Regions from separate parts of the Aeromonas popoffii genome, predicted to be linked through region 1. Evidence: predicted binding sites of a transcription regulator. Region 1 holds the regulator's gene; the other holds the start of a gene.
What was found. The regulator LexA, encoded in region 1, represses DNA repair genes until DNA is damaged. The targets are predictions, from matches to a motif close to ANCTGTNTNNNNANACAGNT.

Region 1 (3,694 bases):
TAGACGATCTCGTGCCCTTCCTGCGCCAGCTGGCGTACCTTCTCGGCGCCGTTGACCGAGAGGCCGCGATAGAGTTTGTTCCACAGCCAGCCGAGGAAGCTTTCACTGAGGCGGATCAGCCGGTAGGAGAAATCGGAGGCGATCTCGTCCATGTAACCGTGAGCGCGCTTTTGCGCTTTCTCCAGGCTGATCCCCTCGCGCAGTGCCTCCTCTTCAATCGCCTGCTGGATCACGCTGGAGTCCAGCAACTGCTTGAACAACAGATTGCGGTTCGGCAGCTTGGGGCCGGTGGCTGCCAGTTGCTGGCGGCTGAAGTGGGTGCGGGCCACCCGCGCCAGCTTGTGGGCGATAGCCTCGTCGGTGCCGTACTTGTCCGCCATTTGACGCAGGGAGAGCGGAGGAGAGAAGCGCACCAGGTTCTCGCGGCCCTTGAGGATCACGATCAGCGCCTTCTTGAGGCGGTTCGGTGCCAGGCTGCTGATGATGTTCCAGCCGGAGGCATCTTCCCCTTCCCGGCCGGGGGCGCGGCCCCAGAACAGGGTGACGGGCACCACCTGAATATCCAGCGTCGTATCCTGCTTGTGCAGATCCAGCAGCTGGTGGAACTCCTGCAAGAAAGGCAGTGGCTTGTTGCGTTTGCCGAACAGGGGCGGCGGGCGATCCAGACAGACGTAGCGCGGTAACAACTGGCCGTTCAGCTCCAGCGGCGTAAAGGGGCCGGGCAGGCCGAGATCCTCGCAGCACTGTTGCAGAGTCATCAGGTCGGTGCTCGAGCTGGTTTTCAGGGCATAGACTATGGGTCTGGCCGGATCCAGCTTGAGCTCGGTGATGGGATTTTCCGGCAGGCTCTTGTGATTGACCAAGCCACTGACCGGCCATTGCAAGATGGCTCTGGAAATCTTCTGTCCAAGGGACATGTGCGTCTGCTCTCTGAAAAAATGCGGCATGAGCATAGCAAATCACCGGCGCCTTGTCGCCGAGAGGTACGATGAGTCGGTTGCGCAGGATCAAAACACCGCTAAATGAGTGCCAGGCCATGACAAATGTCAGCTGCGCCTTGCCTTGGCCACAGCACTGTATATACTGCCAGTGTGCTGTATAAAAAGACAGGTGCCAATGTTATGAAACCCCTTACCCCCCGCCAGGCCGAAGTGCTGGAGCTGATCAAGGTGAACATGAGCGAGACCGGTATGCCGCCGACTCGCGCCGAGATTGCCCAGAAGCTTGGTTTCAAGTCGGCCAATGCGGCCGAGGAACATCTGAAGGCCCTGGCCAAGAAAGGGGTCATCGAGATCATGCCGGGGACTTCCCGCGGCATCCGTCTGCTGATCGAAGAGGAAGAGGTGCTGGCAGAGAGTGGCCTGCCGCTGATCGGCAAGGTCGCGGCCGGTGAACCTATCCTGGCGCAGGAGCATATCGAGAGTCATTATCAGGTGGATCCTGCCCTGTTCCACCCCCGGGCGGATTTTCTGCTGCGGGTGCAGGGCATGAGCATGAAGAACATCGGCATTCTGGATGGCGACCTGCTGGCGGTACACAAGACCCAGGAGGTGCGCAACGGTCAGGTGGTGGTGGCGCGCCTCGATGAGGATGTCACCGTCAAGCGTTTCCAGCGCAAAGGCAGCCAGGTGTGGCTGCTGCCGGAAAACGAGGATCTGGAGCCCATCGCAGTGGATCTCTCCAGCCAGCAGCTCACCATCGAGGGGCTGGCCGTCGGCGTGATCCGCAACGCCGACTGGATGTAATCACCCTTGCCATGACACGGCCTCCCGCGGGAGGCCGTGTCATTTCTGTGTCTCTTCCCCCATGATTTCAATCAGATCCTGATGCCCGCCATTTTTGTCTGCGGCGAACGGCCGCAGGTGACTCATTTCAGATATATCATTTGGTTAGGCAGTGAATGTCTTGCACTGCCCCCGGATGCTCGGCAGGACGCTCTTTACCCACTTCGCCGGTGGGGCAGGAACCCAAGGGCTGCCGGGATGTATGACAACAGCCTCATGTGCGCTGGACAGCAATGGCAACCACTGAGAGAGGCGATATCGCGGGATAAGAAGGGAGAGTGGCCAGCATGGCGCTGACGGCAACGACCGTCCGGCGAATGAGGGCGCACTCACGCAGTCGACACGCGGCAGTCACAAGATCTGGCCACCTCGCGGTAGCAGACGATGCCGGTCGGCGTGACCTCATGGTCAAGGAGGACAGGTATGGCTTCAAGCTCGCCATGGGATCCGGGTCTGGCATCGCCCGTTTCTTCCATCACACGTTTCATCAAGGGTAACCGGATGACCCGTTTCTATGCGCTCTGGGTGCATCACAAGGGCGCCTGCTGGACCATCTGGCTGGGCTGTCCCAAGGACAAGATTGTCCGCCTGGTCCGTCTGTTTCACAGTCATCACGACAGGGGGCCGGCGGAGGCTCCCTGGACGGCCCCCGTCATACAGCTCCGTGCCCTGGCCCGCCGCCCCCATGAGCGGCGCAGGCTGCAACCCTGATATCCCCCGCATGCTGCTGACAGCCCCACCCTGACGGTGGGGCTGCTGTTTTCTGGCCTTGCTTGCCCGGCAACCTGCCCATAGCGTCATCACCAGCCCGACGCTGGATGCCAAACCGGCACCCGGTACATGGGATGGTCCGGTCCGGGATTGGCTGGGTTACAATGGGTCATCCATGCGGGCCCGGTCTGCGGGCATGTCGAAGTGAAAGGGTCTGTTGTTATGGTTAAACCGCGTTACCCCTTGCTGTTTCTGCTGCTGGTCGGGGGCATGATGGCCGCATTCTACTGGAGCCAGCCCTCCCGGCCCGAGCAGGCCGACTACTACCCGGCGGGGCGGGATATCAATCCGTTTGCCTTCACCGACGAGGACGGTCAGCCCTTTGTCCCGGCCAGTCTGCTGGGGCAGTGGACCTTCCTGTTTGTCGGTTATACCTTTTGTCCGGATATCTGCCCGACCACGCTGGCGGATCTGCGCTCCGTCTACCCGGCGCTGAAGAAGATCGCACCCGAGAGCCAGGTGGTGTTCATCTCGGCGGATCCGCAGCGGGATGACGTGGCCCGCCTCAAGACCTATACCGCCTTTTTTCATCCCGAGTTCAAGGCTGCGACAGGTTCCCATGACAAGCTGTTCCCGTTTGTACGCAATCTGGGCCTCATCTACTCCATCGCCGATCAGGGGGAGAGGGATTACCTGATAGACCATTCCGCCTCCATCGTACTGATCAACCCGGAAGGCAAGTTGAAGGCCGTATTCCGTCCCCAGATGAACGAGGGGCAGGTGCCGCACGTGGTCATGGCGACCCTGGTCTCCGATTTCGCCAGAATCGTGCGGCTGGAAGGCGAGTGATGCCAGACGAACGGCGGCTGCCATGCTGATCCCGCCCTGGTTGAAAGACGGCCGGCGCCATAGCGCCGTGTTTGCCCTGGCCTTGCCCATGGTGCTCTCCAATATCACCACTCCTTTGCTGGGGCTGGTGGATACCTGGGTGATCGGTCATCTTGGCCAGGCATGGTTCCTCGGTGGCGTCTCGGTCGGGGCGACCCTCATCAATCTCATCTTCTGGTTGCTGGGTTTCCTGCGCATGTCCACCACCGGGTTGACTGCCCAAGCCCAGGGTGCCGGCAGCCCGCACAGCCAGCTCGACACCCTGGCGCGGGCACTCGGCCTTGCCGTCGGACTGGGACTGGCCTTACTAC
Region 2 (3,694 bases), 2.3 Mb from region 1:
CGTCTGTCTCATCGTTCGGATAGAGTACCTTGGAGATGGTTTCAGCCTGGGCTTTCTCGGCCTGGGAGTCGATGTAACCACCGGCGTTGAACACGTCCCAGTCAAAAAACTCGGAGGCGCGGGATTCCCACAAACGCAGTATGTTGACGGTATGTCCACCAAAGCCCACCACAGGGATATCCCAAGGCACCCCTTTGATCTTGCGACCAGCGTGCCACACCTTCTTCAGACCACCGTTGTCACCAAACACGGTCTCGACATAACCGTAGAGTGGCACGTCTTGCACGGACTCGGGACGGCAGATCTCCCAGGGGTTGCCATATTCACGCCAGGAGTCCGGACGCTCTATCTGACGACCATCCTGGATCTCCTGACGGAACAGGCCGTGCTCATAATGGATGCCGTAACCGACAGCCGGGTAATTCAGGGTCGCCAGCGAATCGATGAAGCAGGCGGCCAGGCGGCCAAGGCCACCGTTGCCGAGCGCCATGTCCGGCTCTTGTTCACACAGGTCGGTCAGTTCCAGACCGAGTTCACCCAACGCCTCTTCACACACTTTGTACAGGGAGAGGTTGTGCAGGTTGTTGGAGGTCAAACGCCCCATCAGGAATTCAGCAGAGAGATAGTGAATGGCACGAGTATCTTTCTTGAAGTGAGTCTGCTGAGTGCGGGTCAGGCGCTCGTACACCTGTTCGTTGACGGCGGCTGCGGTCGCTTTCCACCACGCTTCTGGCGAGGCTTTCTGTTCGCTTGTACCCAAGGTAGAACGCAGGTGACGCACGATACTCGCCTTGAGCTGATCTTTATCCAGTTGGAGATCCTGGTCTGTCTTCTTCTTGGTAGCCATAAACCATTTCCTTCGTTACAGAATAATAAAATTGTTATCCCATTAGGGACCGGTGCTGTTGTTCTCTCAGAATATGTTCCGGCGTGGGCATACTAGCTAAAGCTGATGGTTGAAAAGTTAACGCAAGTCACACTTTAACGCATAAAAATGACAGTTCAAGCTTGAAAACCCTTTCCTGAAACTGATTAACTACGGCCACTCATTTCATTTAAAATCAGTAACTTAATAAATAAATGAAAATATAAACCCGTGAATAGGTTTTCAATCATTGCCAAGTACTGAAAATCCATGAAAATAACTGAAAATACAGTGCGCATTGAAATCGTTTTCAATGCGCACTGTTCATAGGACCAGACTGACGACAATCTATGATGGCGATCTCCCCCCTTTAACCATGTGCCTTGAACTGATTGCTCATGGGGTCGTAGTGATAGCCTATCTGCAATAAACGGGTCGCGAGCTGATCCTCCGTCATGTCGTAATAGGCCAATAACTCCTCCAGACCATCGCACTCCAGCCGCAGCTTCTCATTGATGATCCCGAGCAGAATATTGGCATCTATTCGTTGCAAGGTGCTAACGTCCATCCTCATCTCTCCTCTTCACAAAGTGACTGTATAACCATGGGCGCCGGCTCCCACTTTGTCCATAGCCTAAAAAACACCCACATTCAGCGAAAAATAAATATCTTTTAAAATCAATTGCATGAATATAATTCCTGCCAGCTTGATCACATTATTGACCATAAATGGCTTGTCACTGGTGTGAGTTGCAACTACTGTATGCACATACAGCATGGTTATTCATACAGGAAAAGCATATGAGCCAGCCCATGAGTCATCCCCTTTTTGCCGCCTCTGTCAGCATGAGCAATCCTTGGCCCACTCGGCATCAAGGCAAGATCGAAGATGAACCTCTCACGGCATCTGCCAGCCAGGAACCGCCGCTGCTCGATGAGCTGGTGAGACTGAGCCACGGCGACACGGGCTGGATCCTGCTCATTGCGCCGCCGGGTCTGCCGGTAGCCAAACAGCTGCAGGCACAGGGGATCAATCCTGATCGCGTGCTGGTGGTACACAGCCCCAAGATCAAAAACTGGCAACGCATGCTGGAGCAGAGTCTGGGTAATGGCCACTGCGCGGCCGTCCTGACCTGGCTGCCTGAGCAGGTCTCGCTGGATCGCGCCAAGCTAAGCAAGCTGGGACAACGCTTCGGGGTGCTGACTCGCTTCTTCGAACCGGCAAGGACCGCCCTCCCCGTTCACAACGGCGCACTGGCCTATGGCGGACAGGATGTCTATCTCAACCATTGATACCGGGCCGATCGAGCGAAAGGATAAAACCGTGCAAAGGCAGAGTGGGATGAACAGTCGTAGGCACAGACGAGGTCATCAACAAAGATTACAGGGGGGCAAAATACCCCAGTGAGCAACGTTCAAGCAGGACGACCCCGCCCATGAGCAGGTCGCCAATCTGGCCTGCCACGCATAGAAAAAGGCGCCCCTGGGGTCTAATGCAAGTCAGTTAAGAGAGTGTGAGTCTCAGCCCGCGAGGGATAAGGGCCAAAGAGTGAGGGAGGCATCATGCCTCCCTCTTTTTATTGGATGCCAGTCAGGGCAAAGGTGTCAGCCAGATTGACGTGTTAACCCTGGCACAGCTCCTGTTATTCAACATTTCGAATACTCAGTCACAAAAATGCTTAACTGACTGGCATCAGACCCTGGGGTCACTTTTTTACGCAGTGCCTATTGTTGAATAGGACCTGCGAGTTGGCGACTCAGGAGAGCTTGGTATCGAGCTCGGCAATCTTGGCTGACCAGTAGGCCGGGCCTGTTTCATGTATGTTGTTGCCCCGAGAGTCTACCGCCACTGTTACCGGCATGTCTTCCACCTCGAATTCATAGATGGCTTCCATCCCCAGGTCGGCAAAGGCCACCACACGCGCCTTCTTGATCGCCTTGGCCACCAGATAGGCGGCGCCACCGACGGCCATCAGATAAACGGCCTGGTGCTGCTTGATGCTCTCGACCGTCTTGGGGCCACGCTCGGATTTGCCGATCATGCCGATGAGGCCGGTTTCACCCAGCATCATGTCGGTGAACTTGTCCATCCGGGTGGAGGTGGTGGGACCCGCGGGGCCAACCACTTCGTCACGTACTGCATCGACCGGGCCGACGTAATAGATGAAACGGTTGGTAAAATCGACCCCTTCCGGCAGACCTTCTCCCTTCTTGAGCATGTCGGCGATGCGCTTGTGGGCGGCATCACGACCGGTGAGGATCTTGCCAGAAAGCAGCACGGTATCACCGCTCTTCCAGCTGGCAAGCTCCGCCTTGGTGATGCCGTCGACGTTGACGCGACGCACGTTGCCACCCGCTTCACGGGTGATTTCCGGCCAGTCGCTCAGTTTCGGCGGGGTCAGTTCGGCGGGGCCTGAACCATCCAGTTCGAAGTGAACGTGACGGGTGGCGGCGCAGTTGGGGATCATCACTACCGGCTTGGAGGCCGCGTGAGTCGGGGCGCTCTTGACCTTCACGTCCAGCACTGTGGTGAGGCCGCCCAGACCCTGGGCGCCAATCCCCAGCTTGTTGACCTTGTCGTAGAGCTCTACCCGCAGCTGCTCTTCGGTGGTCTCGGGACCACGGGCGATCAGCTCCTGAATGTCGATGTGCTCCATCAGGGCCTCTTTGGCCAGTACCGCGGCTTTTTCGGCGGTACCGCCGATACCGATGCCCAGCATGCCGGGCGGACACCAGCCGGCGCCCATGGTCGGCACGGTTTTCAGCACCCACTCAACCACATCATCAGAGGGGTTGAGCATCACCATCTTGGATTTATTCTCGGAGCCG

Region 2: the regulator LexA is predicted to act here: its motif matches at 1,623-1,642, upstream of WJM78_RS10985 (DUF4250 domain-containing protein).

What each region holds. Positions count from the first base shown of each region.
Region 1 covers NZ_CP149129.1:4,712,000-4,715,693, reverse strand. The annotation lists gene plsB (glycerol-3-phosphate 1-O-acyltransferase PlsB) at 1-917, opposite strand, end outside; gene lexA (transcriptional repressor LexA) at 1,122-1,745, shown strand; gene WJM78_RS21925 (hypothetical protein) at 2,208-2,495, shown strand; gene WJM78_RS21920 (SCO family protein) at 2,718-3,344, shown strand; gene WJM78_RS21915 (MATE family efflux transporter) at 3,367-3,694, shown strand, end outside.
Region 2 covers NZ_CP149129.1:2,396,956-2,400,649, forward strand. The annotation lists gene WJM78_RS10980 (glycogen/starch/alpha-glucan phosphorylase) at 1-847, opposite strand, end outside; gene WJM78_RS10985 (DUF4250 domain-containing protein) at 1,236-1,433, opposite strand; gene WJM78_RS10990 (cell division inhibitor SulA) at 1,667-2,158, shown strand; gene WJM78_RS10995 (fumarate hydratase) at 2,623-3,694, opposite strand, start outside.